4 regions of the Microbulbifer sp. SH-1 genome follow, and region 2 is predicted to be linked to each of the others. Evidence: predicted binding sites of a transcription regulator. Region 2 holds the regulator's gene; each other region holds the start of a gene.
What was found. Region 2 encodes LexA, which represses DNA repair genes until DNA is damaged. Its sites were predicted from a motif close to ACTGTNTNTANANACAGT; they were not measured.
Positions count from the first base shown of each region.

Region 1: GNX18_RS03830 (YebG family protein) is a predicted target of LexA. The motif match lies at 3,969-3,986, and genes of this name have one in related genera.
Region 3: GNX18_RS01930 (PA0069 family radical SAM protein) is a predicted target of LexA. The motif match lies at 5,028-5,045, and genes of this name have one in related genera.
Region 4: recN (DNA repair protein RecN) is a predicted target of LexA. The motif match lies at 2,249-2,266, and genes of this name have one in related genera.

Region 1 is NZ_CP046948.1:839,001-846,599, forward strand. It holds gene GNX18_RS03810 (hypothetical protein) at 1-22, shown strand, start outside; gene GNX18_RS03815 (amidohydrolase) at 198-1,658, shown strand; gene GNX18_RS03820 (amidohydrolase family protein) at 1,655-2,962, shown strand; gene GNX18_RS03825 (MAPEG family protein) at 2,972-3,364, shown strand; gene GNX18_RS03830 (YebG family protein) at 3,536-3,838, opposite strand; gene GNX18_RS03835 (DUF6249 domain-containing protein) at 4,333-5,157, shown strand; gene GNX18_RS03840 (RNA polymerase sigma factor) at 5,170-5,724, shown strand; gene GNX18_RS03845 (hypothetical protein) at 5,717-6,160, shown strand; gene GNX18_RS03850 (LEA type 2 family protein) at 6,254-6,727, opposite strand; gene GNX18_RS03855 (2OG-Fe(II) oxygenase) at 7,009-7,599, shown strand, end outside.
Region 2 is NZ_CP046948.1:1,311,873-1,319,471, reverse strand. It holds gene topA (type I DNA topoisomerase) at 1-2,593, shown strand, start outside; gene GNX18_RS05815 (DUF6586 family protein) at 2,602-3,132, shown strand; gene GNX18_RS05810 (hypothetical protein) at 3,234-3,488, shown strand; gene lexA (transcriptional repressor LexA) at 3,575-4,183, opposite strand; gene GNX18_RS05800 (TIGR00730 family Rossman fold protein) at 4,375-5,016, shown strand; gene GNX18_RS05795 (DUF6763 family protein) at 5,089-5,421, opposite strand; gene GNX18_RS05790 (TetR/AcrR family transcriptional regulator) at 5,667-6,305, shown strand; gene nagZ (beta-N-acetylhexosaminidase) at 6,408-7,421, shown strand; gene GNX18_RS05780 (mechanosensitive ion channel family protein) at 7,483-7,599, shown strand, end outside.
Region 3 is NZ_CP046948.1:437,464-445,062, reverse strand. It holds gene GNX18_RS01950 (phospholipase A) at 1-839, opposite strand, end outside; gene GNX18_RS01945 (DUF2279 domain-containing protein) at 1,069-1,938, shown strand; gene GNX18_RS01940 (sodium:proton antiporter) at 2,111-3,352, opposite strand; gene GNX18_RS01935 (FMN-binding glutamate synthase family protein) at 3,381-4,925, opposite strand; gene GNX18_RS01930 (PA0069 family radical SAM protein) at 5,064-6,152, shown strand; gene arsH (arsenical resistance protein ArsH) at 6,156-6,857, opposite strand; gene arsB (ACR3 family arsenite efflux transporter) at 6,876-7,599, opposite strand, start outside.
Region 4 is NZ_CP046948.1:2,343,222-2,350,820, reverse strand. It holds gene GNX18_RS09990 (1-acyl-sn-glycerol-3-phosphate acyltransferase) at 1-397, opposite strand, end outside; gene recN (DNA repair protein RecN) at 571-2,223, opposite strand; gene grpE (nucleotide exchange factor GrpE) at 2,542-3,147, shown strand; gene dnaK (molecular chaperone DnaK) at 3,335-5,278, shown strand; gene dnaJ (molecular chaperone DnaJ) at 5,446-6,564, shown strand; gene GNX18_RS09965 (hypothetical protein) at 6,648-7,091, opposite strand; gene dapB (4-hydroxy-tetrahydrodipicolinate reductase) at 7,276-7,599, shown strand, end outside.

The DNA of each region.
Region 1 (7,599 bases), 470 kb from region 2:
TATCAAAATCCTGCATTACTGACCTTCGAACTCGCCGGCTATCCGCAGGCTTCTCCGCCTGCGCTTCCCAATATCTGTTGAGTCAGAATTTACGTTGCCAATTGATGCATGCGGCAACTGGCGCATTCCCGAATTGCTGCTAGCATGGCGAAGTTTTCACCATGGTTTCCTGATAATAGCAAGACATAGGAGGGGGAATGCGGTTCACTCTGAACTCGAATATCGCCGCGCGGCATTTGTCGACTGTGGTGTGCGGTGCGCTGCTGGTAACGGCACTGGTGTCCTGCGGCGGTGGCAAGGCGGAAAAACATGAGGGGCCGGACTTTTCCCGTCAGAGTGCTTTTCCTTCCAGCTATAAGGCAGGCGAGGCTGCGCCGGTGCTGATCCGCGGTGCGACACTCCTGACCGGCACCGGTGAGCAGATGGTCAACGCCGATATCCTGTTGAAAGATGGCAAGATCGCGGCCATCGGCGAGGGGTTGAAGGCCCCGAAAAAAGGCATGGTAGTTGAGGGCGCCGGCAAGTGGGTGACCCCGGGGATTATCGACGTGCACTCCCACCTCGGGAATTATCCCGCACCCTCTATTGAATCCTCCCAGGATGGCAACGAGATGACCGCGCCCAACACGGCGCAGGTGTGGGCGGAGCACTCGGTCTGGACCCAGGATCCCCAGTTCGCACTGGCGCTCGCCGGCGGCGTGACCACCCTGCAGATCCTTCCCGGTTCCGCCAACCTGTTTGGTGGCCGCGGCGTGACCCTGAAAAACGTTCCCGGGCGCAGCGTGCAGGACATGAAATTCCCCGGCGCGCCCTATGGCCTGAAAATGGCCTGCGGGGAAAATCCCAAGCGGGTGTACGGCGGCAAGGGAACCCTTCCATCCACGCGTATGGGCAATGTGGCGGGTTATCGTCAGGCCTGGATCGACGCGGCGTCCTACCGCGACAAGTGGGACGACTACGAAAAAAATGGCGGTGAAGAACCGGAGCGTGACTTGCAGCTGGAAACCCTTGCCGGCGTTTTGAATGGCGAAATCCTGGTGCACAACCACTGCTACCGCGGTGAGGAAATGGCCATCATGATGGACGTGGCTAAGGAATTCGGATTCCAGATTACCGCGTTCCACCACGCAGTGGAGGCCTATAAAGTGGCGGACCTGCTGGCGGAGAACAATGTCTGCGCCGCGGTGTGGGCCGACTGGTGGGGCTTCAAGCACGAGGCCTTCGACATGACCGAGGCCAATCTCGCCATTATTGACCAGGCCAAGGCCTGCGGCATGATCCACTCGGATTCCGAAATCGGTATCCAGCACCTGAACGAGGAAACCGCCAAGGCCATGGTGGCTGGTCAGCGCGCCGGTTTCGCGATCGAACCACGTCATGCAGTGGCGTGGATGACTCTCAACCCGGCCAAGGCGCTGGGCATCGACGACGTTACCGGCAGCCTGGAAAAGGGCAAGATGGCGGACCTGGTGGTGTGGTCCGGCAATCCGTTCAGCGTGTACGCCAAGGCGGAAAAGGTATTTATTGATGGCAACCTGATGTACGACCGCAGCAATCCCGAGCGTCAGCCCCACAGTGACTTTGAGCTGGGCATTATGGATGCGGAAGGTGTGCGACTGTCCGGCAGCGATGTGGAAACCCAGGGAGGTGCACAATGATCGGCGTTAAACAGCGTTGCGGGATTGCCGCGCGGCTCGCTTTGGTTTCACTGGTGGCCATGGTGCTGGCGGCTGCGGCCCAGGCACAGACGGTGCTGATCAAAAATGCAAAGATCGTCACGCTGACGGACCAGGGTACCCTGGCGTCCGCGGATTTGCTGGTGCGCGACGGGCGCATTGAACAGATCGCCGACAATCTGGGGGACCTGAACGCGGACCTGATCATAGACGGCTACGGCAAGGTGGTAACCCCCGGCCTGATTGCGCCGAGCAGTGAACTTGGGTTGACCGAAATCGGCGCCGCCGCCTCCACCAACGATGGCGCGGTGCTGGATAGCGCCATTGGGGCGGGTTTCGATCCGTCGGTGGCCTACAACCCGCGCTCGACGCTGATCCCGTTCAATCGGGCTGGTGGCCTGACCCGCGCCGTCGTAGTGCCGAGCAGTGAGGAAAAAATCTTCGCGGGACAGGGCTTCGCCATCAAACTTACCGGCGAATTCGACAGCATTATCGATACCGGGCTGGTGCAAAAAGTGTATTTCGGCGAGTACGGTGCGCAATTGGCGGGTGGCAGTCGCGCGCGGGCCTACGAGCAGATTGAAGGTGCACTGCAACAGGCTGTGGAGTACAACCGCAATCGCGATGCCATTCGTAAGGGTGCATGGCGGGAGCTGGAGTTCTCCATCGCGGATCTCGAGGCGCTGCAACCGCTGATAGAAGGCGAGCAGTCGCTGCTGGTCAGTGCCAACCGAGCCAGCGATCTGCTGCAGATGCTGGCGCTGGCCAAAAAATACAATCTAAAGCTTATCATTCAGGGCGCCGCAGAAGGTTGGATGGTGGCGGACCAGTTGGCCGCCGCGCGGGTGCCGGTGGTGATTGACGCGCTGGGGAATTCTCCCGATGCGTTCGAGAAACTCGGCGCACGCCTGGACAACGCCGCGCTGATGCAGAAAGCCGGTGTACTGGTGGCGATCAGTGGCCCGGGTTACGCGGGTTCTCATAACAGTTACCTGTCCCGCCAGGGGGCTGGCAACGCCGTGGCTTACGGTCTGCCATTTGAAGAGGGTGTGAAGGCCATCAGTGCCAATGTCGCGACCATCTTCGGCCTGGAGGGCGGGGTTCTGGCCCCCGGTAGCCGGGCGGATCTGGTGCTGTGGAGTGGCGATCCACTGGAAGTTACCAGTTTCGCGGAAATGGTGCTGATTGACGGCAAGCCGCAGTCATTGGTAACCCGCTCGACGCGCCTGCGTGACCGCTATCTGCACCCGCAGGCCGGTACCGGGCATGGCTATAAACTGAAGTAAGGAATAAAAATGCAAAATGTGGAAATTACCGCGCTCTACGCGGGTTTGTGTGCGTTGCTGGTGCTTGCGCTGGCATTCAGAGTGGTGGGTTTTCGCCGCGGCAAGAAGGTGGGGATCGGCACTGGCGGCGACAAGGAGGGCTCGGTACTAATCCGGGCCCATGCCAATGCGGTGGAATATATCCCCCTGGCGCTGATCCTGATGTTGATCGCCGAACTTAACGGCCTGGCGCCCTTGTGGCTGCACTGTCTCGGCGGCGCATTGGTGTTCGCGAGACTGCTGCATGCTATCGGTCTGATCGGCGGCAAGGGAGGCTACCATCCGGGGCGCTTCTTCGGCACCTTGCTGACCTGGCTGGTGATCGCCACTCTGGCGCTGATAGATATCGCCGCTGTGCTCTGATCGAGTGACCGCTACGCGCGCGGCCATTATTCCGCGGCCACAAAAAAAGCCCGGCGGGGGCCGGGCAGAGTACAGGGATGGAAAAAGGTGAGGCTTCCATTCTCCCCAGAGGAGAGGGATGCCCCGGGATCGGGTCGCCCGGCCAGCGGGGGACAGGCCGGGCGGCGCGAATTACTGGTTTGCCGCGAGCGGAGTTACGTTCTCGCTCTGGGCATTTGATTCGTTGAAGCTTTCATCCTCAGTGAGCAGGTCTTCCGGCTTGCCCTTGCAGGCCCGGGCCAGGACTTCGCGACGCTTCGCCAGCATCAGGCCAATTTCTTCGCTCGCCTGCTCGGAAACGCCCGCTACATGGCGCTCGATCAGCGCGGTAATGTTTGCGGCCAGTTCCAGCATCTTGTCGTGTTCTTCGGCGTCTTTCTTGTTGTCGAACATGGCTCCGTCTCTATCGCATTTCCAAACGGCTACTACCGCCATAAGGGCCTCCTGTTGTTCTGGAAAAATTGCTCTGGAAAAATTGTCTTGGCTGATTGCTGACCAGTGCAGTCGCAGGCTGTATCCCGCAAACATTGGTTAACTTGTTATTGGCCGGGATGCACACAAGGTAACTGTATAGGTATCCAGTGTCAACCGCGATTTGAGCCCCGGTGAACCGATTGGGGAGATTCGCAGCGAGAGAATTTTTCGCGGCCATTGCATCCAAATCGGAACTCTCCCGCGTCCATCTGTTGAACGGGTAAGACGCATTCGGTCCCCGGGGCCGGGCAGATGGCCAGTAGTCGCCCCCCTGATGCGGAGTGATCGAAAAAGGTACAATCTGGTGCCAGTGCGGCGCCTTTGCCGCGGGAATATATGCCCGCGGGCTGTTTCCCGGTACTGCTTCCAGGACCAATTTGAGTAAGAGCGAGATAACACGAATGAGAGCGAGCAATTCACATGTTCAGCGCCGGTCACCGGTTTGGGGCTTCGCCTTGGCGGCATCCCTAGCTGTGGGGTTGTCCGGAAACCTGGTTGCCCAGGAAGCGGGGGAGGCGGCTGCACCAGTACCTCCTGTGCCGCCCGCACCCGAAGTGGCGCCGGCACCTGAGGCGAAGGTCTCCAAGCAGGTGAGGATTCTGCGCCAGGAGGACGGGAGTCTGCGTATTCACGCCCGTGATGAGAATGGCGAGAGTGCCAATGTGGAGATCAACCTCGGCGAGGAGTTTGGCGGTGCGGTAACCCGCCGGATCTACGAGAAGCTTGAGGAGAAGGGCATTCTCGATGAGAAGGGCCTGGTGGTGGATGAGGCGCTGGAATCCGTGCCACGCAACATCGAAATCGGTATCAAGGCCGAGATGGAACAGGCCGAACGCGCGCGGGAGCGGGCCGAACGCGCTCGCGAGCGTGCGGAACGAGATATGCATCATGGGCACGATATCGAACAATATCGCCCGCGGGACATGGAGTGGCTGATCGGCATTTTCGCCATTCTGGGATTTTTCGGTATGCCGATCCTGATCGTGTGGCTGGTGACCCGCAACAGCTACCGCAAGAAGCAACTGGTGATGGAGAACATCAACCGCCTGGTATCGGAAGGTCGCGATATTCCGCCGGAACTCCTCGATGCGATGGAAGGTGAAGGGCGCCGCAACACCAAGGACCGGGGCTTTACACTGATTGCTGTGGGCGCTGCGATCTTTATCTGGCTGACCGCGACCGCTGGCCTGGGGGTCGGTAGCCTGGGCCTGATTCCGCTGTTCATCGGTATAGCCCGCTATATCAACTGGAAACTCGATCAGCAGCAGCAAGCAGGTTAAGGGCGGCCATCCATGAGCCTCAATGATGAGGACCTGATCCGGCGCGTCGTCGAAGACGGGGACCAGCGGGCCTATGCCCAGCTGGTTCGTTGCTATCAGTCACAGCTGCGTTTCTCGCTTCGTCAGCTGTGCGATGGCGACCAGGCGCTCGCCGACGATATGGCGCAGGAGGCTTTTATCAAAGCCTATAAGGCGCTGCCTGCTTTTCGGGGGGATGCGCGATTCAGCACCTGGCTGTATCGCATTGCCTACAATCTGGTCATGAGTCACAAGCGCAAGAATGCGCCGGACGTGGACCAGGATGCGGTAGATCGGGCCCAGGCCAGCGAGAGCGTCGAAGAAGCGCTGCAGCTGGGGATGGCCAGAGATCTGAATTCGGCTATGGGGGAATTGAGTGACGTCCAGCGGCAGGCGGTGCATCTGTGCATGCAGCGCGGCTTTTCACACGAAGAGGCCGCGAGCATTATGAAGTTGCCGCTGGGCACGGTAAAATCCCACGTCAATCGCGCGCGGGCCAAACTGCAGACCCTACTGCAGGCCTGGCGAGAGGAGGTAGTCAATGGCTGATTTCAAACAGCAGTCAGCACAACCCCGAAACACATCTGGTGATGCTTCTGGGAGTGATAGTAAAGGCATGGTTACCAAAGACGGTTTCGCGCAGCCCGGGCTGCGGCCGGATATGACAGACGGTGAGCCGGATTTTGACACTTGGCTGTCGCAGCAACTGCAGTTCAACGAACCGCATCTGGACGATGATGGCTTTTGCGAACGGGTGATGGCAGATCTGCCTCCGGTTCCGGCGAAACGCGCAGAGCGTCGAGCCTCCCGCTTTCAATATGCGGCGGTGGTGGCTGCTTCCGCCATCGTCTGCTGGCAGTTCCCGCTCGATCAGGTACTGGCGTCACTGGTGGAGCAGAGCATCAGCCTGTACAGCCTGGTGGGCCTGAGCATTGCGAGTTCCATGGCTGCCATGACTGGCGGAATTCTGGCCGCGCGGCGCTGATCTGATCCCGGCGTCCAGGCGGCAATGTCCTTCCAGCCGGAGGTTTTCCTCCGGCTTTAACCTCTCTTCTATTTGTCTCTGCTCTCTCCCCCTTTATCGACTGTATTGCCCCAATGGTATTTCGCCGCGCTTGGTTACGCGGATGGCGGGCAGGAGGGTGCGCTGCAGCCCGAGCTTGGCCTCCAACTCATAGGGCACGGTGTTACCCTGCAACTGAAGCAATTCCGCGGCCGCCATAAATGAACCCATCAGGTTGGCGGAGGCGTCGACGACAATGGCCTCCTGTCCGTAGGCCGGGATTACCGGTAGCGTGTTGGACGTGCCAGTGATCACTTTGTGTCCCGCCAGTTTAAGGGTGTAGTAGAGGCCGGACAGCGCCAGGTCCGTGTCATTGGGATTGAATACTCGCAAATGGATGCGGAAACGCAGATCGCCGCTGTGGTTGTTCGGCAGGGGCTCCAGCGCCGTCACTTGTACCTCGGGGGTTTCAAAATCCGGCGAGAGGGTTGCGCAGCCCTGCAGGGAAAGGGCGACCAGCAGAGTGACCAGTAGAATGGGTACATTCATGGCCCGGCATACCGCTTTGTAGGCGGACGGATTAATTCGTGCAAAAAGTGGAAGCAAATGACTCACTGTTCCCCCTTGGGATACGGTTGGATTGGTCGGTAAAAGACCGCATTCGCGACAAAGGGTTCAGCGCGCGGGCAACCTGGGCACCCGGGAAGCCCGGTTTGAGTCGTCGGGTTTCGCGGGGATTTGTACACAGGGCTATACTCTGGTCCCAGTACGGTGTCAATTTGGAGCGACACTGGAGGGGCGTAGGGCAAAGTAGGGCAAAGGAGTGTCTTGTGGAGTTTGCGCAGTTACAGCCGGATCTGCAGCAGTGGATACGGGATGCCATAAAGCGTGGTCAGAGCCTCGCTGCAATGATGGATGCCCTGCTGAAAGCGGGGTATCGGCCCGAGATTGAACGCGCTGTGCAACAGTGTTTGGCCGGTCAGGATTTGGCTGACCATGAGACCGGTGCCGTGACGGCGGAGGCTGCCGCGGAGCACGGATCTGCAACCGCGGTGGAGGATGGCAAGCGCTTTCGGCTGTTTGAGTTGAGTGCAAATTGCATCGACCTTAATGATCGCCAGGTGGAGGTGCTGCTGGCCATGCGGCAACCCAACGTCGTTCTGTTTGGTAATCTGCTCTGTGACTGGGAATGCGATGCCCTGATCGAATCGTCGCGCCCGAAGCTTACGCCTTCGCGCGTGGTCAATGCCGACAAAGGAACCTACGAGCTTAAACGCGACGTGCGCACAAGCTCTGGGGCTTTCTTTCAGCGCGGGGAAACCCCACTGGTCGCCGCCATCGAATCCCGCCTGTCCCGTCTGTTGGGGGTGGCCGAAAGCCGGGGTGAACCGCTGCAGATTCTTCACTATCCGCCCGGGGCT
Region 2 (7,599 bases):
GGAGCGCGCCCGCCGGGCGGCGGAAACCCGCAAGCTGTCCAAAGAAGACAAAGAGGTCTACAAGCGCAAGAAAAGCCATGAGCAGCTGATCAAGCGTATGGGGATCGACCCGGATCACAATTGGGAAGCGCACTACGAGATCCTGCCTGGTAAGGAAAAAGTGGTTGACGAGCTGCGCAAGCTCGCCGCCAACGCCGACACCGTGTATCTCGCGACGGACTTGGATCGCGAGGGGGAGGCCATTGCGTGGCATTTGCGCGAGGCCATCGGCGGCAATGAACAGCGCTTTCGCCGTGTGGTTTTCAATGAGATCACCAAGTCCGCGATCCAGGAGGCATTCAAGAGCCCCGGCCCGCTGGATATCGACCGTGTGAACGCCCAGCAGGCCCGCCGTTTCCTCGATCGCATCGTGGGTTACATGGTGTCGCCATTGCTGTGGGAAAAGGTTGCCCGCGGCCTGTCAGCCGGTCGTGTGCAGTCTGTGGCGGTGCGCCTGGTGGTTGAACGCGAGCGGGAAATCCGCGCGTTTATCCCCGAAGAGTACTGGACGCTGTTCGCGGACACCGAAACGGTCAAATCCGACGCGCTGCGTCTGGAAGTCAAAAAGCAGGGCGGCGAGAATTTCCGCCCGGTCAACGAAACACAGGCCATGGCCGCAGTGCAGGCACTGCAGTCCAGCAACTTTGAAGTTACCGCGCGCGAAGACAAGCCCACCACTTCGAAGCCGGGCGCCCCCTTTATCACCTCCACCCTGCAGCAGGCGGCGAGCAATCGTCTCGGCTTTAGCGTGAAGAAAACCATGATGATGGCCCAGCGTCTGTACGAAGCCGGCTACATCACCTATATGCGTACCGACTCCACCAACCTGAGTGCGGAGGCTGTGGCCTCGGTGCGGGAGTTTATTGGCGAGAGTTACGGCGAGAAGTACCTTCCGGATAATCCGAACCGCTACAGTAGCAAAGAGGGCGCCCAGGAAGCGCACGAGGCCATTCGCCCTTCCGATGTGCGGGTCAAGCCCAACATGTTGTCCGGTATGGAGCGGGATGCTGAGCGCCTTTACACCTTGATCTGGCAACAGTTCGTTGCATGTCAGATGACACCTGCACAGTTCACGTCCACGTCTGTGGTGGTGAGTGCCGGAGACTTTGAGTTGCGCACCCGCGGCCGGGTTATCCGTTTTGACGGCTTTCTCAAAGTGGCGCCGCCGCAGAGCAAGAAAGACGAAGATCTGGCATTGCCGGACATCAAGGTTGGGGAAAAACTCAATCTCAAGAAACTGGATCCGAAACAGCATTTCACCAAGCCGCCGGCGCGCTTCAGCGAGGCAGCCCTGGTAAAAGAGCTGGAAAAACGCGGTATCGGCCGGCCGTCTACCTACGCGTCGATTATTTCCACCATTCAGGATCGCGGCTATGTGCGCCTGGAAAACCGCCGTTTCTACGCGGAAAAAATGGGCGACATCGTCACCGACCGTCTGAGTGAAAGCTTCACCGACCTGATGGACTACGGTTTCACCGCGAGCCTGGAAGAATCCCTGGATGCCGTGGCTGAAGGGAAAAAAGGGTGGAAGGCACTTCTGGATGAGTTCTACACGGACTTCAGCAAGCGCCTGGAACAAGCTCAGGATACCGACGGTGGCATGCGACGCAATGCGCCCACGGATACCGATATCAAGTGCGGTCAGTGCGGCCGCCATATGCAGATTCGCACCGGTTCCACCGGCGTTTTCCTGGGGTGTTCCGGCTATGCGTTACCGCCAAAGGAGCGCTGCACCAACACCATGAATCTGGTGTCCGGCGAAGAGGCTATCGACGCGGATAAGGATGACGAAGCCGAAACCCGTCAACTGCGGGACAAACATCGGTGCCCCAAATGCGGCACCGCTATGGACAGTTATCTGGTGGACGAGCAGCGCAAGCTGCATATCTGCGGAAACAACCCGGACTGCAACGGCTTCGAGGTGGAAAAGGGCACGTTCAAGATCAAGGGTTATGACGGCCCATTGATTGAGTGCGACAAGTGCGGCAGCGACATGCAGTTGAAGTCTGGCCGCTTTGGCAAATACTTCGGCTGCACCAATGATGCCTGTAAAAACACCCGCAAACTGCTCAAGAACGGTCAGCCCGCGCCGCCGAAAATGGACCCGGTACCCATGCCGGAGCTCGCCTGTGAAAAGGTCGACGACACTTACATCCTGCGCGACGGTGCTTCGGGTCTGTTCCTGGCTGCCAGCCAGTTCCCGAAAAACCGCGAGACCCGCGCGCCGCTGGTGAAGGAGCTGCTGCCGCATAAGGATGAGATTGATCCCAAGTACAGTTTCCTGTTCTCCGCACCTACGGAAGACAGCGAGGGCCGGGATACGGTTGTGCGTTTTAGCCGCAAAACCCAGGAACAGTACGTGCAATCCGAGGAAGACGGCAAGGCAACCGGCTGGAAGGCGTTCTATACCGGCGGTAAATGGCTGGTAGAGGACTCAGGCAGCAAATCCGCAGGGCCGAAAAAATCGGCTGCTAAAAAGGCGCCGGCGAAAAAGGCCGCGGCCAAAAAAGCAGCCGCGAAAAAAGCCCCGGCCAAAAAGTCACCGGCGAAATAGGTGAAGCAATGAGCAACCCCTATACCGGTCTGGTGGCTTCGGCCCTGCGAAAATCAGAGCTGATATTGCATTCACTGGATACCGCCGACGATGAAAGCCCGCCGCTGTTGCGGTCCGCGCTGCTTGAGGGTGCGTTGTTGCAGTTGTGGCGGGCTTATCGCGCGTTTCTGGCAGAGCAGGGCTACCAGCTGCAACTGGGCTTCAGACCTGGTGGCGAGCCGGACACTGCGGTCCGGTTACAGGAGCTGGTAAGTGCGCGCAACAAATACAGCGCTGAGGTCGCTGAGCTGCTGGATCTGGAGGAAAACCCCGAGAGCTGGTTTGCGGCTATGGCGCACTGCTGGCGGGGGTTGTGGCGCCCCACGGCGGGTGGAGGCCAGGAGTCTTCTCCGACCGCCAGCGGTGTGCAGTCCCTGATACCCCTGCGGCAGGTGGATTCAAACATTCCTGCCAGTCTCAGTGTGGAGAGCCTCAGATTTTGGCAGCGCCAGCTCGGCGAGCTGGTGGCACGGCAGCGCGCCCAGAGCGTGGAATGGTGATCAGGTTAGTGCGGCGCCACTCCCGACCGTGTCTGGCCACTGAATAATCACTGATCCCTGTGTTACACTGCCCGCAAATCCCGCTGTAACTGGAGAAGTGAATGTCCTCTGAGACTTACGAAATCATCGAGTTGTCCAATGGTGATGTGGCGCTGCGACGCGCTGGTCACAGGGAGGACCCGCTGGTGCGTATTCATTTCTCGGACGAAAGCCTGAACTTCCTGCGCGAGCACAAGATTGCGATCGCTCGTGCCATGTTGGAGGCCGGTATTGAGGCGGTGCAGGATCTCGGTGCCCTGGAGCCGGAACCCTTTGAAGAGGAAGAGGTGGACGTTACGGAACACACCATCCACTGAGGAGGAAAGCTCCCGGTGGACCAACAAAAACGGGGCTCGATGAGCCCCGTTTTTGTTGGATGACGCACAGGCTATTCGCCTGCAGGTTAGAACGGGTTCTGGCGAATTACGCCGACCGCGAGTCCTTCAATCGCGAAATTCTTGTCGCGCATATCTACTTCGATGACGTCAAATTCTTCATTCTCCGGCAACAGCTGGACCATCGCCTGGTTGCCGCGGCGCTTAAAGCGCTTAACGGTCACCTCGTCTTCGATTCGCGCCACCACAATCTGTCCGTTGCGGATATTGTCGGTGCGCTGTACCGCGAGAAGGTCTCCATCAAAAATGCCGGCGTTCTTCATGCTCATGCCGTGCACCCGCAACAGGTAATCCGCCGGCGGGTGGAAGAATTCCGCGGGGATCTCGCAGTACTCCTCGATATTCTCCTCCGCCAGAATCGGGTTGCCCGCGGCTACCCGGCCAACAATGGGTAGGCCACTCTGGTGGCCGGGAATGCGAATGCCCCGGGAAGCACCGGCAACCATTTCAATCGCCCCCTTGCGCGCGAGCGCCTTTAGGTGTTCTTCCGCTGCGTTTGGCGAGCGAAAGCCCAATTCCTGTGCGATCTCGGCCCGGGTGGGCGGGTAACCCGTTTCGTCCAGATAGGATTTGATCAGTTCCAGTACCTGAGCCTGGCGAGCAGTGAGGTTTGTCATGGGCGTTTCCTGTTGTCTGTATTTTTATACAGTTGCTGGGATTATATACAGATTTCTCCCTCACGCAATCCACAAGGCTCTCGCGTCAATACTGCTAGACTTGGAGGGACCGGCGAACTCCAAAACCTGCGCTGACTCGGTTTGCCGATTCGCTGCCAACATAAGAAGTAAGAGCGATTAGGAGAAGGCATATGCTGGATGCAAAAATGCCGGAAGCGTGGCGCGTGCTTCGTATTCAGTCTGAACTCGTCGATGGCATAGAGCGCCTGATTACGCTTAAGGGTGCGGTGACCGTATTTGGCAGCGCACGTTTTCGGGAAGACGCTGTTGAGTACCAACAAGGGGTGCGGCTGGGCGAGCTGCTGGCGGGTGAGGGCATCCCGGTTATCACCGGCGGTGGCCCGGGTATTATGGAGGCGTGCAATCGCGGCGCATTTACCCATGCCGGCGCTTCAATAGGCCTGAATATCGAGCTGCCATTCGAACAGGTGCCCAACCCCTATTTGGATATCCACCTGAACTTCCGCTATTTCTTCGTGCGCAAATTCATGTTTGTGAAGCATGCGGTTGGCTTCATAGCCATGCCTGGGGGCTATGGCACCATGGATGAGCTGTTTGAGGCGCTGACGCTGGTGCAGACCCAGAAGGTGCGGCGTTTTCCCATTGTGCTGGTCGGGAAGCGCTACTGGTCTGGTCTGCTGGAGTGGCTGGTGGGTACCGTACTTGAGCGCGCGTGTATCGATGCCGCTGATCTGGAGCTGTTCAAACTGGTGGATACCGTGGATGAGGCAGCGGAAATCATCATCGACTTCATTCGTAAGCGGGATGAGTAGAGACCGTCGCCCGCTGGGGCTGGTTGAGCCTGTTGTTCGTCTGGGCAACATTCGTCCGGGCAACAATCGCCATCACGGCCCTTCGTCTGTTCCCGGGAAGGTTTCACCCTCAAGGCGGTCTATGGTGCTCTGAACCGGAGAAAAAATCGGACTGGTGTAGCCGGAGTCTTCGTCGTCCTGCATCTCTTGCGCCCAGGAGCCGTAGCCCGCGTTGGCATCTTCCGGAGCTGCGGCGCCGATGACGGGCAATCGCGGCCAACTGTGAAAATCAATTTCATCAAGAGTGCCGTCGAGATACTGAATCTCGATGGTGCGGGATGGTTGGTCCACAGCGACCACTTCAAACAAATCACCGCTTTGAAAGTTCTCGAACCAGCTGCCTATTTCCGGCGCTATTCTCGCCATGGGGTACCTCCTGTCGTCATCACCCAAAGACGCCAATCACTGGCCTTTCATTCCAATCTAGTGTGCCGCGATCAAAGCTGGTAACCGGAGAGTCGCGAGAACTGCACGGCTTAACGAGACTGTGAGCGAGCTGGCCGTTTGCGGGTGGCAGTATGCAAGTGGGAGGTTTTCGGAAATGTTCGATCGGGTGTCGATGTGCTAGTCTCAGCTCTTAAACAAACGTTTTAATTGATGGTTTGAATTGGATGAGTCAGCTGGATACCGTCAACCGTATTCTCGATGCCGCTGAGGTGCTGTTTGCCGAACGGGGCTTCACCGAGACCTCTTTGCGCACCATTACCAGCACGGCGGGCGTCAATCTCGCGGCGGTAAATTATCATTTTGGTTCGAAAAAAGAACTGATACAGGCGGTTTTTGAGCGTTTTCTTACGCCTTTTACGGAGAATCTGGACCGGGAGTTAAACCGGCGGGAGTCTCAGGCCCAGTTGCAACTGGAAGACCTGCTGCAGAGTCTGTACCGGGTGGCACTCGCCGGGCTCGCCAGGGAAGGTCGCGACCCCAAGCGCTTCATGCGTCTTTTGGGGCTTGCTTACACCCAGTCCCAGGGACACTTGCGGCGGTTTATCGTGTCCCGTTACGGTGCCAGCTACCGGCGCTTTGCCGGACAATTATCCGATGCCCTGCCACAGGTTGACCCGGTCACATTTTACTGGCGCCTGTACTTCATGCTGGGTGCTACCATATTTTCCCTATCCAGCTTCGACGCCATCGAAGCTATCCTGAGGGAAGACTTTGGCGCCGAGAGCAGCCTCGACGAGACGCTGGCACGGCTCGCGCCGGCCGCAGTTGCCATGCTGACCGCGCCGGATGTCGGCGCGGGTTGAGGGCAGTGGCGCGGTCTGATCCGGCGGGCGGCGGTTGCACCGGACGTCATGGGCGCGGCGAGTTTCAAACGATTCCAGATTGGCAACAGGAGCTGACATCACATGTCTGTCCAGATTGGTCCCGTGATGGTTGATATTGAGGGCACCGACCTCACCGATGAAGACCGCGAGCTGCTGCTTCATCCGATGGTCGGTGGGCTGATTTTTTTCGCGCGCAATTTCCGCAATCGCGAACAGCTCGAAGAGCTGATCGCGGATATCCGCCGTGTGCGTCCTGAAATTCTGCTGGCGGTGGACCAGGAAGGCGGGAGGGTGCAGCGCTTTCGCGACACCTTCACCCGGATCCCCTCCATGCAGGCACTGAGCGCACGGGCCAACCCCCAGCAACTCCGCGATGTGGGCTGGCTGCTGGCGGCGGAACTGCTGGCCGTGGGTGTGGATTTCAGTTTCGCGCCGGTGCTGGATGCCGATGACGACTTTTGCAAAATAGTGGGCGACCGAAGTTTTGCGCAAGATCCCCTGGTGCTGGCGGAGAAGGCCCGGCCTTTTATCGCCGGGATGCACGAGGCAGGTATGGCGACTACCGGAAAGCATTTCCCGGGGCACGGCCAGGTGAAGGAAGACAGTCACGAGGAGCTGCCGGTAGATCACCGGACGCTGGAGCAGGTGCTGGCGTCGGATTGTACCCCGTTTGCGGAATGCATCGCCGCGGGTGAGCTGCAGGCGGTGATGCCGGCACATATCCGCTTTGCCCGGGTGGATGAAAACCCGGTGGGTTTTTCGCGTTTCTGGCTGCAGGAAATTCTGCGTAAGCGCCTCGGTTTTGACGGGGTGATATTCAGCGACGATCTGACCATGGAGGGCGCAGGTGCCGCTGGTGGCTACGGGGAACGGATTCGCGCCGCCATGCAGGCGGGTTGTGATATGGGTGTGGTCTGCAACAATCGCCAGGGCGCCCTGGCGGCGCTGGACGCTTTGACTGGCTTCACTCCCGATCCCGAGTCCAGCCGGCGCTTGGCGCGTATGCGTGGCCAGGCGAGAATTGGCAGCTGGAGCGAACTCGAGCAGTCTCCCCGCTGGCAGTCGACCCGGGAATGGCTGGCATCCTGGGTGTAAATCCGCACAATACGTCAGTCATCGCGCGCGCATCAGCGCAAATTCATCGGTTTGTTGTTATATGGAGTCATTTGTGGAGTCGGCCAGAGCTTTTTTGCGCTCCCTGCTGGGAGATGACCGTTTCTGGATTGCAGAAGTTTTCCTGATTGTTTTGACCACAGCCATTGCCGCATGGCTG
Region 3 (7,599 bases), 870 kb from region 2:
TTGTTGCGCAACATGATCGACGAAGTATACCCGCCGGCACTGTACCCACCTGTGACCTCAAAGTTACCGAAATAGGTACCAAATTCACTGCTGCGCCCGACTTCGCGATCAACCGAAATTAGGTACCAGGGCTTGAGATTGAGAAAGTAACGGCCTTTTTCAAAGGTAAAATCCGCATAAATCCGGTTCCATCCGCGCGAGTATATATCGCCACGGCCGTTGGACTGATGGCTGATTCCCATCCGCATGGGAATGTTTCGAAAGCCGAAAGCCTCCCAATCACCGACCCATGTCGCCAACAGTTCCACCTCGTGATTGATTTCCCGAAAGGGGGAGGAGGGTGCATACGCCTGCCAGAAACTCCGATTGGTGTAGGCAAAACTGAGAAACGAGTTCTCCCCCCAAAACCCGCTAAATACGGGCAACTGTAGCGAGAGCTGGAACTGCATTTCCGAGGGTTTCAAGCCTCGCACACTGTAGCGAGCCGCCGCTATCGAACTGTCTTCCTCCGGGAAATGGCGATAGGCCACAGGCAGCAGGTAATTCGCCCGGTAACCGATCAGTGAAAATGGATTGTCGATAGCTTGGCGAATTGCCTGTATGCGTTCGCTGTGATAGGGCTCGGGCGCGCTGTTTGCCTGGGCGTCTTCCGCTCGCGACCGTTTGGGCGCCGTTGCGTCGCCCTCTCCCTCGGTGATCGTCAACTCCTGCAACGACTCGTTAACGACACACTCACCTGCGCCATCTGCGGTCGCCCCCGAGGGTGTCGGGAAGGATGGATGTTCCTCGCTGCCAAGGCAGGCAAGGGAGGTCAGCGCAAAAACTCCCAGTACTGCCAATCTTCCCCTCAAATACAACAAAGCGGTTCCTCCCTGACATCAACTACCAGAGAAGCGTAGTTGTAGCGGAACAATTTCGCAGTCTGGGCGAGAAACCGCCGCCACTATTATTATTCGCCAGCTAATCCTGGCCGTTGGTGCATTTGTATTTCATCCGCCGGACTTGTATCTTCCGCCAAAAATTTGGCTCGCACGCCATTCTCGCCCGCACCCAAAAAGGCTTCACTGCATGCAACCGATCTCAACTTTGCGCTGCCTGGTATTGTCACTGTGCTTCTTGCTCTCACCACCACTGAGTGCCGCCGCGATCACTTGGGAAGGCACCCAAAAGTCCCTGCTGGATGCCAAATATGAAATTGCCGCGGTTGGCGGCGGCATTACCTACCTGGGCGTCAAGGAATGGAACTGGGGCAGCTCCTCATTCCGGTTCAACGATGAGGGCTGGTTTGGCATGGACACGGGGAGCGGCGGCATGGACAAACTCGGGCATATGTACTCGTCCTACCTGATCGCCGAGGCCATCGGCAATGGCCTTTCCCGCGAGAATGAACCGGAATTCGCGGCAACGTACAGCGCGCTCTGGGCCAGCAGCCTGATGCTCTACGTCGAGATGTTCGACGGATACTCCGCCGATCACGGCTTTTCTTACGAAGACGTCATTTTCAACACTACCGGTATTGCCCTGTCCTACCTGAGAACACGCAACCCGGAGCTGAAGAACCTGCTCGATTATCGCCTGGATTACCGTCCCTCAAAGGGAATGAAGGGTTTCCATCCGGTCACCGATTACAGTGGCATGCGCTATTTACTGGCGGTAAAAGCAGCCGGGATACCCGCACTACAGGACACGCCGTTCAAATACCTGGAGCTCAACCTCGGCTATATGGCCCAGGGATTCAAGGCTGAGGATGCGCCGTATTTTCCCGAGCGAAGCACTGAGTTCTTCGTGGGCATTGGGTTCAATCTGGACGAACTGCTGTTCAAACCTTTGGCGGGGCATCTGGGCAGAGTTGGAAAATATGCCTCCACCGTTTCCCACTACTACCAGCCGCGCGGAAGCTATATTAAAACAACGCTGCATGAACGCACTGACGAGTAATCAATAGCACCCAAAATACTGCGAGGGCCAACAATGCTCAGAGTCATCGGTGTACTCCTCTTTGCCCTGCTGCTGTTGGCCATAGCAGCCCACCTGTTCTATTCCCGCAAAGCCGGAGAAGAAGAAACCAGTTACCAGCAAACAATTCCCGCCTACCACTTTGCACAACCCCTTAGGGCTCGAGCTTCCGAATCAGGCGTGTACTCGTAGTTCCCTGCACCAACAGCGAAAACAGCACCACCCCAAATACCATTGCCTGTACCATTTCCCAGTACGGCAAATCCACCGGTAGCGACAGCACCAGTGCCGCCGCGATCACCCCGCGCAAACCGCCCCAGCTCAGAATCAATCGCCAGTTCTTTGTGATCGGCGGCCCCACAAAGCGCGCCATTGGTGCCACCAAAAACACAGCCAACCCGCGGGCGCCAATCGCCGCCACAATGGCAACAATCATCGCCAGCCAGTGATTAACAAACATATCGACTGTAATCACCAGTCCCATCATCACAAAGATCAGCGCATGGAACAGCAGCCCCAACCATTCCCAGGTCGGTGCCGCGTGGGCAAGGTAGGTTTGCTCCTGCTCGCGCAGACAAGCTCGGGCGACAATCGCGCAGATCATTACCGAGAGAATACCGGACACACCCACCACGTGTTCCGCCAGGTAAAAGCTGCCAAAGGCCGCCAACACCAGCACCACCAGTGCAGCACCGGCGGAGCGGAGAAACAGGATGGTAATGGCGGTCAACAAGCCGCAGATGGTACCGACCGCGAGCCCACCGAAGAAAACCACGGCAAAATACAGCGCGAAACTGCCCGCGCCCGCGATTTCTTCGCCTGTGGCAACAGCACCTTCCATGGCACTGTGACTGGCGATACCCAACACAAAGGAAAACAGCACAATCGCCGCCGCATCGTTGAACAGGCTTTCTCCTTCGAGCAAGGTAAGCAGTTCGTTATTGGCGCCGGTCTTGCGCAGGCGGGCAACAATCGCGGCGGGGTCAGTGGCGGCGAGGATGGTGCCGGTGAGCAGTGCGGCGATCCATGGAAAACCACCCGACTGCACGACCCCGAAATACACCAGCACTGCAGTAATCAACGCGCAGATCAGTACGCCCACCGTGGCCAGCAGCAGTGCCGGCGCGAGCCAGCGGAACAAAGCATCCGGATCGATCTTCCAGGCGGACTGGAAAATCAGCACCGGCAGTATGATGAAAAACACCAACTGGTGGATGTTCTCTGCGCGCAGGCCGGTGTTGTAATCAAAAACCGGCAACAGCATTCCGGCGAGCACGCCCGCAATCAGGCAGCCGAGGGTATCGTCGCGTTTCAGCAGACGCGCAATACCAAGGCCCGCGACGGCGGCAAGCGCCATATACAGCCCTTGCCCGACCAGTGTGGTGACGCCTTCCATGGTGCTCTCCCTGTTTCTCTTCAGCTCATCAATTCATACTGCGGTCGCTGGCGATCACGGATTTGGGTTTTATCTCGGGTACCAGATCGTTCAGCGGCACGGGCACGCCGCGCTCGTTGATCACCTCCACGTGGGCGCGGCGCAGCAGGCGCGGTTCCGGCACGCCGCAGGAATGGGCAATGGTGCCGACCTCGTATTCCATATTGCGCGCGTAGTGATACACGCGCTCCGCTTTGTCCATCGGATCCAGCCCTTGCTGCAGATCCGGGTTGTGGGTGGTGACGCCGGTAGGGCAGGTATTTTTGTTGCACTGCATTGCCTGGATGCAGCCGAGAGCGAACATAAAACCGCGCCCGCAGTTTACGAAATCCGCCCCCATCGCCAGCGCCCAGGCGACCATGGAAGGGGTGAGCAGCTTGCCGGCACAGATAACCTTCACCCGCTCGCGCAGCCCGTACTGTTCGAGCAAATCCACCACCAGCGGCAGGCTGCGACTCAGCGGCAGGCCCATGTAATCCATCAGACTCTGGGGGGCGGCACCGCTGCCGCCATCGGCGCTGTCGATATTGATGAAATCCGGCGCGGATTCGATACCGCGCTGCTGGATAGCCGCACACAAATCGTGCAGCCAGTCGCTGACGCCGATAACGCACTTGAAGCCGACCGGTTTGCCGGTGACGTCGCGGATATGATTGATCATATCCAGCAACCCATCCACGTCGCGGATTTCCGGATGGCCATTGGGGCTGATGGAATCCATGCCAACGGGAATACCACGCACATGGGCAATCTCCGGCGTGACCTTGATACCGGGCAGGATGCCGCCCTTGCCGGGTTTGGCGCCCTGGGACAGTTTCAACTCGAACATTTTCACCTGCTCGTGGGCCGCCACCTCTCGCAGTTTGTCGTCCGACAGGTTGCCCTCCGCATCCCGCACCCCGTATTTGGCAGTGCCGATCTGGAACACGATGTCGCAACCTCCGGCCAGATGATGCGAGGAAAGGCCCCCTTCCCCCGTGTTCATCCAGATGCCGGCCTTGGCTGCCCCCTTCGACAGCGCCGTCACCGCGGGCACCGACAGAGCACCAAAGCTCATGCCGGAAATATTGAAAATCGACCTTGTAGTGTAGGGCTTGCGTGCCACGCCTTCCCCCAGAGTCACTTCCCGCGGCGGTACTGCGTCCTTGCTCAGGGTCGGAAACGGGTGATTAAGGAAGACGATATCACCGGGCTGATTGAGCGGCCTGGTGGAACCGAACGCGAGGGTGGAATCCACATTTTTCGCCGCGCGGTAAACCCAGTTGCGCTGGGCGCGGTTGAACGGCATCTCCTCGCGATCCAGCGCGTAGAAGTACTGGCGAAAAAACTCGCCGAGATGCTCGAACTGGTAGCGGAAGCGACCCAGTACCGGGAAGTTGCGCCGGATCGCCTGCTTGGTCTGGCTCACATCCGACAGGTACAGGTACACCACGTACAGCACCAGCACCACTAACCCGAAGGCGAACAGCATTGCAAACAGCTGCAACACCTTGACCGCAAAGCCGTAAATCGCGGCCACTGCCTGAAGATCCATTCCCTGACCCCTGCTCTGATTGTTGATAGGTCGATAGCCAAAACTGCCCAGTCATTGTAAGTGTTGTCCGCGCCGGTTGCACCGTCCGGCACGCGGCAATAAACTGTATACACATACAGTACCCAGAAGAGCATCAGCGTGGCCAACGACTCCCCCAGCAACCCCACCCGCTTGCACAAGGGCCGCGGCGCCGTCAGCAATCTGGCCGGGCGCTTTGTGGACCAGGTCAGCAGCCGCGAGAGCGATGGCTGGGCGCTGGAGCTGGAACCGCTTGAGCGGATTGAAACCGTGGCCATAGAGGAAAAGGCGAAATCCATTATCGCCACCAACAGCTCCCCGGATATTCCTTTCACCCAGTCGATTAATGCGTACCGGGGTTGTGAGCATGGTTGCGTATACTGCTACGCCCGCCCCGCCCACGCCTATATGGACCTATCGCCGGGGCTCGATTTCGAGACACGGTTGTTTTACAAACCCAATGCGGCAGAGCTACTGGAACAGGCGCTGCGCAAGAAGGGCTACCAGTGCAGTCCCATCGCCATGGGCACCAATACCGACCCCTACCAGCCGCTGGAAAAAGACAAGCAGATCACCCGCCAGATACTGGAAACCCTGCAGCGCCACCGCCATCCTCTGACCATCGTCACCAAGAGCCAATTGATTGTGCGCGACCTGCCGATCCTGGCAGAGATGGCCCGGGACAACCTGGTGCATGTAGCCATCAGTGTAACCACGCTGGATAACGACCTGAAACGCAGACTGGAACCGCGCACCGCGGGGCCGGCCGCGCGCCTGCGCACCATCGAGGCACTGAGCGGCGCAGGGGTTCCCACCGCAGTGATGGCAGCGCCGATGATCCCGGCGCTCAACGATTCGGAGCTGGAAAATATCTTGACCAGCGCCAGCGAAGCCGGCGCCATCCAGGCCGCCTACATTCTGCTGCGGCTGCCGTTTGAAGTGGCGCCGCTGTTCAGGCAATGGCTGGCGGAGCACTATCCGCAGCGAGCCGCGCATGTCATGAGTCTGGTGCAGCAAAGCCGCGGGGGAAAAGACAACCAAAGCGAATTTGGCGAGCGCCAGCGCGGCACCGGCGTATTCGCCCAACTACTGCGACAACGTTTCAAGGTGCACTGCCGCAAGCTGGGCCTGAATGAAAGGAAACTGGCACTGGACTCCAGCCGCTTTACCCTGCCGCCGCGCGCCGGAGATCAGCAGAGTCTGTTCTAGGGTTCACATCGAGCGCTGGTCTATCCGCTTGCGGAATTCCTCGGCACTTTCCTTGCGCTCGGAGTAACGGTCTACCAGATAGTCCGAGCGATCCCGCAGCAACAGGGTGAACTTCACCAGCTCCTCCATCACATCCACCACGCGGTCGTACAGGGATGACGGCTTCATACGGTCGTTGTCGTCAAACTCCAACCACGCCTTGGGAATAGACGACTGGTTAGGAATGGTGACCATCCGCATCCAGCGTCCCAACACCCGCATCTGGTTTACGGCGTTGAACGATTGCGAACCACCACTGACCTGCATCACTGCCAGGGTCTTGCCCTGGGTGGGACGGATACTCTGCATCGCCAGCGGGATCCAGTCGATCTGCGCTTTCATAATGCCGGTCATGGCGCCGTGGCGCTCCGGGCTGCACCACACCATGCCATCGCACCACTGTGCCAGCGCGCGCAGCTCCTGAACCTTCGGATGGTCTTCCTCCGCATCGTCTGGCAGCGGCAATCCGGAGGGGTTGAAGGTGCGGGTTTCCGCACCAAAGAATTCCAGAATACGCGCGGCCTCTTCCGTGGCCAGGCGGCTGAAAGAGCGCGGCCGCAGAGAGCCGTAAAGCAACAGGATTTTCACGGGCGCCGGTGAGCGCTCAACAGAAAACAGCTTCGTCTCGTCGATCGGTTGCAGACAGTCGGCGTCAATGTTCGGCATATCGTTCAGGGGCACAACTCACTCCTCAAAGTAGTGGCGGGTTCGATTGGCAAAGGCCACCAGGCTCAACATAACCGGTACTTCCACCAGCACCCCCACCACGGTTGCCAGTGCGGCACCGGAATTGAGGCCGAACAGGGAGATGGCCACCGCCACCGCCAGTTCGAAAAAATTGGAGGTGGCGATCATGCAGCCCGGTGCGGCGATATTGTGCGGCAGTTTCATGGCGCGTGCCGCGCCGTAGGAGATCGCAAAAATCCCGTAGGTCTGGATCAGCAGTGGAATCGCGATCAGCACAATGGCCAGCGGTTGGGAGAGAATGGTCTCCGCCTGGAAGCCGAACAGCAGCACCACGGTCGCCAGCAGGCCGGCAATGGAAATCGGTTTTACAGTTTCGAGGAAATGGTTCAGACGCGAGTGATCCGCTCGAGAATCCAGTGCGCGGCGGGTCAGGATGCCGGCAATCAGCGGGATCACCACATACAGCACGACCGACAGCAGCAGGGTATCCCAGGGCACGGTCACATCGCTGACCCCAAGCAGAAATGCGGCCAGGGGGGCGAAGGCAAAAATCATGATGACGTCGTTCACCGACACCTGCACCAGGGTGTAATTGGCATCGCCGCGGGTCAGCTGGCTCCACACAAACACCATCGCGGTACAGGGCGCCACGCCGAGCAGGATCATACCGGCGATGTATTCCGTTGCCGTCTGCGGGTCCACCAGGTCGGCGAAAATCACC
Region 4 (7,599 bases), 1.0 Mb from region 2:
TCCAGCGCTCGGCCTTGCCGCGGGTGCCTTCCGGCGGTATCGCGATCACCAGTTCCTGCCGCGCTTTGTACTGATTGACGGTGGCCTCCACCAGGTTGTTGGCCTTGCTGCGATCCACGGCAATGCCGCCGAACCAGCGCATGGTCGGGCCGAGGGGGAATTTGAATAACTTGTCCTTACCCATCCACTGCGGATTCACCTTCAGCTTCAGTGCCGCAAGAATAAAAAAGTAGCCATCCCAGTTGGAAGTGTGCGGTGCCGCCAGCAGCACGTACTTCTTCAGCTTGAGTGCGCGCGCGTCGGCCACGACTTTCCAGCCGTGCAGTTTCAAAAGTCCGCGCGCAAGCAGGCGCAGGCAGGGGGTAAGAATGGGGGTGTTGAAAATGGTTGTCTGCATGATGTGACCGAGTTCTTTGCCCGACAGTTTAGTTTGGAACCCTGTGCAAAGGGCGCGGCAGTATAAAGTGAATTAAGCGCCGCTTTCGGTCAATTTCGGCCCGGGCGGGAAATCCGGGCCGACTTTCTGTGACTGATCGGGTCTGCAAATGAAGTGTGGGTGATGATCTTTGCTCAGGCCCGGCTCAGCATTTCTTCCGCGTGGGCCAATGACTGCGGCGTGGCCTCGCCGCCGAGCATGCGCGCGATCTCGGCGCTGCGCTCCCCGTCCTGCAGCTCCCGCAGGGCGACAAATGCAGCGGCGCCATCGCTGTGCTTTTCCACCAGGTACTGGCGGTGGGCGCGGGCGGCCACCTGCGCCAGATGCGTCACGCAGATCACCTGGCCGCGTTCACCCAACTGACGCAGCAGCTTGCCCACCACATCGCCGGTGGCGCCGCCGATACCCACGTCCACTTCGTCGAACACCAGCGTGGGGGTGCGGGAGGTCTGCGCGGTGACCACCTGGATTGCCAGGCTGACCCGCGACAGTTCGCCTCCGGAGGCAATTTTGCCCAGTGCACGCGCCGGTTGGCCGGGGTTGGTGGCGATCAGGATTTCCACTTCCTCGAGACCGGTGGCGGTAGGCTTCTCCAGTTCAACCAGTGCCAGCTCCACGCGCGCGTGAGGCATGGCCAGATCCGCCAGTTGGGTATTGATCGCATCGGCAAGCTTCTTCGCCGCGGCCGCGCGCAGTTTGCTGAGCTTGCCGGCGCTGGTGCGGAAGGCTTTTTCCAGCCGCTCACAGTCTGCGGCCAGCTTGTCCAGCGCATCCGGTGCGCCGATCTCGTCCAGTTCCTGTTGCCACTGTTGCTGCACTTCCGGCAGCTGGTCTGGCTGCACCCGGTGCTTGCGCGCGAGAGAGTAGATGGCGGAGAGGCGCTCTTCCACTTCCGCCAGCCGCTCGGGGTCCATTTCAAAGCGGTCGATATGCCGCGACAGGGTGCTGGCGGCCTCGTCCACTTGGATGCGCGCGCTGTCGAGCATCTGCGCCACGTCCATCAGCGCCTGGGTCTGTTCCGGCATGGCGCTGACCAGATGCAGGGCGCGGTGCAGCTGCTCGGCGATATCGCCCTCGCCGCCGTTCAGCAGCGCGGCCAGCTGATAGCTGCCGTTCAGGATATCGCCCGCATTGGCCAGCTGGCGCTGCTCGCTTTCCAGTTCGTCCAGTTCGTACTGTTTGAGGTCCAGCTGCTCCAGTTCCTGCAACTGGTATTCCAGCAGGTCGCGGCGCGCCTGGGTCTCCTCGGCGCTGTCGGCAAGTTTGCGGTAGCGGCGGTACTGGTCCTGCCAGGTTTTGAAGTGAATGCGCACTTCGGCGCTCTGCGCCTCGGCGTGGGCGTATTCGTCCAGCAGGCGGCGATGGGTTTCCTTCTTCAGCAGCGACTGGTGCTCGTGCTGGCTGTGGATGTCGATCAGCTGCTCGCCGAGGGCGCGCAGCTGCAGCAGGGTTACCGGCTGGCCGTTGATATAGGCGCGGGAGCGGCCGTCGGCACCGATGGTGCGGCGCAGGATCACCTCGCGCCCGGCATCCAGTTCCTGCTCCTCCAGCCAGTCGCGGGCGTCCTGGTGGTTGCTGATATCGAAGGTGGCGTGGATGTCGGCACGGCTGGCGCCGGCGCGCACCAGCTCGGCATTGCCGCGGTCGCCGAGGGCGAGGCCGAGGGCGTCGAGCGTAATGGACTTACCGGCGCCGGTTTCGCCCGTCAGGGTGCTTGTGCCGGGGCCGAACTCCAGCTCCAGCTGGTCGACCAGGGTGAACTGACTGATGGACAGATGCAGCAACATGGGATCGCGCTTGGTGGTTGTTAGTAGTGGTTGTTTATACAGTATTTTTCGACAAACTTTCAATCACCCCGGGCGCGGATTGCGAGGCAATTATTTTTCGTCTTATTTTCGCGGTGAGCGCCGTGCCACCCTAATCTGGCAGCTGCCTTTCCGATGGATGCCAAGGAAAAGGTCATGGGATGTCGGTGAGAAGGTGTGCGGCAGCGCTTGAAGTGCGTGGGAACGTCCCCATATACGCCTGCATTGCCGGCGTTCGCCGGCGTTTTACCGATTTTGACCCAACTGGCAGCAAGCCGACGAGTACAGACGGAGACAGCAGTGGCCAAAGAGCGCAGCGAAGACCAACAGGACGAACAGAATATCGACACCGGCGAGCACGCCGCTGAAGTAGAAACTCCCACCGCGGATCAGCAGCATGCGGCGGAGGAGGTTCTGCAGGAAGAGCTGGCGGTAGAGAGTGCACAGGAGATTGAGATCGCCTCCCTGCACCAGCAACTGGCCGAACACAAGGATATGGTGCTGCGCGCCCAGGCCGAGGTGCAGAATGCCCGCCGCCGCGCCGAGCAGGATGTGGAAAAGGCGCACAAGTTCGGCGTCGAGAGGTTGCTCAAGGAGCTGCTGCCGGTGGTCGACAATCTGGACCGCGCTTTGTCCACCATCGACGGCGAGCAGGAGGCCAATAAGGCGGTGATCGAAGGGATCGAACTGACCCGCAAGTCCTTCCTCGACACCCTCGGCAAGCACGGGGTGGAAGTGGTGGACCCCGCGGGTGAGCCCTTCGACCCGGCACTGCACCAGGCCATGACCCAGGTACCGAATGGGGATGTGGAGCCGAACACCGTGCTCGACGTGTTCCAGAAGGGCTATCGCCTGCACGGCCGCCTGCTGCGCCCGGCCATGGTTGTGGTTTCCAAAGCGCCTTAGTTAAGTTTTCTGCAATTCATCCGTGAATTGCAGAAAAGACGTCCGCGGCGGCACATCCCTGTGCCGCGGAATTGCGGGAACCGCCCTTGAAAACGAAACGGCGGCACCAATATAAGCAGGCAACCGAATACAAAAGCGCGGCGCTGAACAGAAAACGGCGCGCGCAGCAAAGTGAGGATACAGATCAATGGGAAAAATCATCGGCATCGACCTGGGTACCACCAACAGCTGTGTAGCGGTACTGGATGGCGACAAGGCACGTGTTATCGAAAACGCTGAAGGCGATCGCACCACCCCATCCATCGTTGCGTTTACCGACGACAACGAGGTGCTGGTAGGCCAGTCCGCCAAGCGTCAGGCGGTGACCAACCCGACCAACACCCTGTTCGCGGTGAAGCGTCTGATCGGCCGCAAGTTCAAGGACGACGTCGTCCAGAAAGACATCAAGATGGTGCCTTACTCCATCGTTGAAGCCGACAACGGCGACGCCTGGGTGCAAGTGAAGGGCGACAAGAAAGCCCCGCCGCAGATCTCTGCCGAAGTGCTGAAAAAGATGAAGAAAACCGCGGAAGACTTCCTCGGTGAGAAAGTGGACGCTGCGGTAATCACCGTGCCGGCCTACTTCAACGACTCCCAGCGCCAGGCCACCAAAGACGCCGGCCGTATCGCCGGTCTCGACGTCAAGCGCATCATCAACGAGCCCACCGCGGCTGCGCTGGCCTACGGCCTGGATAAGAAGGGCGGCGACCGCACCATCGCGGTATACGACCTGGGTGGCGGTACCTTCGATATCTCCATCATTGAAATTGCCGACGTCGACGGCGAAATGCAGTTTGAAGTGCTGTCCACCAACGGAGACACCTTCCTCGGTGGTGAAGACTTCGATCTGCGCCTGATCGACTACCTGGCAGAGCAGTTCAAGAAAGAGCAGGGCATCGACCTGAAGGGTGATCCCCTGGCCATGCAGCGCCTGAAAGAAGCGGCCGAGAAAGCCAAGATCGAGCTGTCCTCCAGCCAGCAGACCGAAGTGAACCTGCCGTACATCACCGCAGACGCCACCGGTCCGAAGCACCTTGTGGTGAAACTGACCCGCGCCAAGCTCGAGAGCCTGGTGGAAGACCTGGTGGCGCGCTCCCTGGAGCCGGTAAAAATCGCACTGCAGGACGCGGACATGACCACCGGCAAGATCGACGAAGTGATCCTGGTGGGCGGCCAGACCCGTATGCCGCTGGTGCAGCAAAAGGTGACCGAGTTCTTCGGCAAAGAGCCGCGCAAGGACGTGAACCCGGACGAAGCCGTGGCCGTGGGTGCAGCGATCCAGGGCGCGGTTCTGGGCGGAGACGTGAAAGACGTACTGCTGCTGGACGTGACCCCGCTGACCCTGGGTATCGAAACCATGGGCGGTGTGGCTACCCCGCTGATCGAGAAGAACACCACCATCCCGACCAAGAAGTCTCAGGTGTTCTCCACCGCCGATGACAACCAGACTGCCGTGACCATTCACGTGGTGCAGGGTGAGCGCAAGCAGGCGGCACAGAACAAATCCCTGGGCCGTTTCGACCTGGCCGACATCCCGCCGGCGCCGCGCGGCATGCCGCAGATCGAAGTGACCTTCGATATCGATGCCAACGGTATCCTGCACGTGCACGCCAAAGACAAGGCCACCGGCAAGGAGCAGTCCATCGTCATTAAGGCCTCTTCCGGTCTGTCTGACGAGGAAATCGAAAAAATGGTGCGCGACGCCGAGGCCAACGCCGAAGCGGACAAGCAGTTCGAGGAGCTGGTGCAGGCCCGCAACACGCTCGACGGCCTGATCTCCGCCACCCGCAAGACCGTGGACGAAGCCGGTGACAAGGCGACCGGTGAAGAGAGAGCCGCGATCGACGCCGCCCTGGCGGATGCCGAGGAAGCGGTGAAAGGCAACGACAAGGCCGCGATCGAAGCCGCTACCACCAAACTGACCGAAGCCTCCGGCTCCCTGACGCAGAAACTCTACGCCGAACAGGCCCAGGCTCAGGACGCCGCTGCACAGCAGGCGGAGCAAGCGAGCTCCGGTGGTAAGTCCGGTGGCGACGATGCAGTGGACGCTGAGTTCGAAGAAGTCAAAGACGACAAGAAAGACGGCAAGTAATTAACTTACCGCTTTAACCCTAGATGTAGGAGCCTGCTTGCAGGCGAATCTCGCCAAAGGCGAGCTTCCTTCGCCTGCAAGCAGGCTCCTACAGGGGAATATAGAAGGCGCGGGGGTTTACCTGAACTCCCGCGCCTTATGCAGTTTTAAAAAGAACACACAGAGCTATGTCCAAACGCGATTACTACGAAGTCCTCGGCGTCAGCAAAGGGGCGGATGAAAAGGAGCTGAAAAAGGCTTACCGCCGGGTGGCGATGAAATATCACCCGGACCGCAACCCCGACGACAAAGAGGCGGAGAACAAATTCAAAGAGGCCAACGAGGCCTACGAGATTCTGTCTGACCCGCAGAAGAAGGCGGCCTACGACCAGTTTGGTCATGCCGGTGTTGACGGCCAGGCGGGCCACGGTGGCGGTGGTTTCGGTGGATTCTCCGATATTTTCGGTGACGTGTTCGGCGATATCTTTGGCGGCGCCGGTGGCGGCCGTCGCGGACCCCAGCGCGGTTCCGACCTGCGCTATGACCTGGAGCTGGATCTGGAGGACGCGGTGCGCGGCACCACCGTCAAGATCCGTGTGCCGACGCTGGCCAACTGTGGCACCTGCCACGGCTCCGGCGCCAAGGCCGGCTCCAAGCCCCAGACCTGTGGCACCTGTGGCGGCGCCGGCCAGGTGCGCATGCAGCAGGGCTTCTTCTCGGTGCAGCAGACCTGCCCCAACTGTCGCGGTCGCGGCACCGTGATCACCGACCCCTGCACCAGCTGTCACGGTCGCGGTCGCGTTGAGGAAACCAAGACCCTGTCGGTCAAGGTGCCACCGGGTGTGGATACCGGCGACCGTATCCGTCTTGCCGGCGAGGGCGAAGCCGGGCCGGACGGTGGACCCGCGGGCGACCTCTACGTACAGGTGATGGTGAAGGAGCACGAGCTGTTCCAGCGCGACGGCAAGAACCTCTACTGCGAAGTGCCCATCAGCTTCGTGACCGCCGCACTCGGCGGCGAGATGGAAGTGCCGACGCTGGATGGCAAAGTCAAACTGAAAATCCCGGCGGAGAGCCAGACCGGCAAACTGTTCCGCCTGCGCGGCAAGGGTGTGACTCCTGTGCGCGGCGGCGCCCCCGGCGACCTGCTGTGCCGCGTAGTGGTGGAGACCCCGATCAACCTCTCCACCAAACAGAAAGAGCTGCTGGAGGAATTTGCCGGCACTCTGAGCGAAAAGAAAAACTCCCCGCGTCAGACCGGTTGGTTTGAAGGGGTGAAGAACTTCTTTGGTGATATGAAGCTCTGATCTTCATTCATCTGACTCGCACCAGAAAAAGCCCGGGCCGAAATGCCCGGGCTTTTTTGCTTTGCGACAGCCGGCGCCGGGCATCAGTGCTCCGCCAGACGGCGCTGGAACTCTTCATGGAATTCCTGCTGGATTTTTTTCAACTCTTCCAGCTGTTCGGGATTCAGAATGCTGGCCATCCCTGCGCGGGTGGCAGCGCGAGCGGCGAGAATCTTTGCGACCAGCTCCTTCTTTTGATCGGCCGTGAGTTCAGGCATTACGCTTTTGTCGAATCCGTATTCCTTGAGAATGGCGAGTTTCTTCTCGAAACTTTCCTGCAGCAGGGGCAGAGCCTTTTCCTCCTGCTCCGGCGTGAGTTGCAGGCGCAGGGTGGCCCAATCCGTGATGTCGTCGTATTTTTCCCAGAAGTCGGCACCCAGGCCGGAGGTATCCACGGCCTTGCCGGTGGACACCACAGTGAACAACAGCAGGGCGAAGAGGGCGGCGGACAGGGACGACCAGAATGGATCGCGGGATTCGGGGGACATGACTGGCACTCCAATCGACGGACTATTTAAAGCCTAGTAGAGGAATGGCGCGCCGCAAGACGTACTGCCCGGTCAGTACTCTGATATGTTCAATGGTCAGCAGGGGTGTGCGCTGCGGTATTGCCCGCAACAGAAACCGGGGTAGAATCCGCGCCTTTCAAGGCCGGCGGGAAGGAGATTGAACATGGCAGTGAACATAGCGATCACAGGATTTGGTGGCCGCATGGGGCGTGTGCTGGCGGAAGCCGTGGCGCTGGCGGAACTGGCGGGCAAAGCCAGGCTCAGCGGCGCAGTAGTGCGCCCGGGATCGAGCCTGGTGGGTGCGGATGCCGGCGAGGTGGCCGGTCTCGGGCGCAGCGGTCTGGCAATCGTCGACAGTCTGGAGCAGGCGACATTTGATGTGCTGATCGACTTCACGTCGCCTCTCGCCACCCTCGACAACGCGGCTTACTGCGCGCAGCACGGCAAGGCCATCGTCATCGGGACCACCGGCTTCGACCCCGCGCAG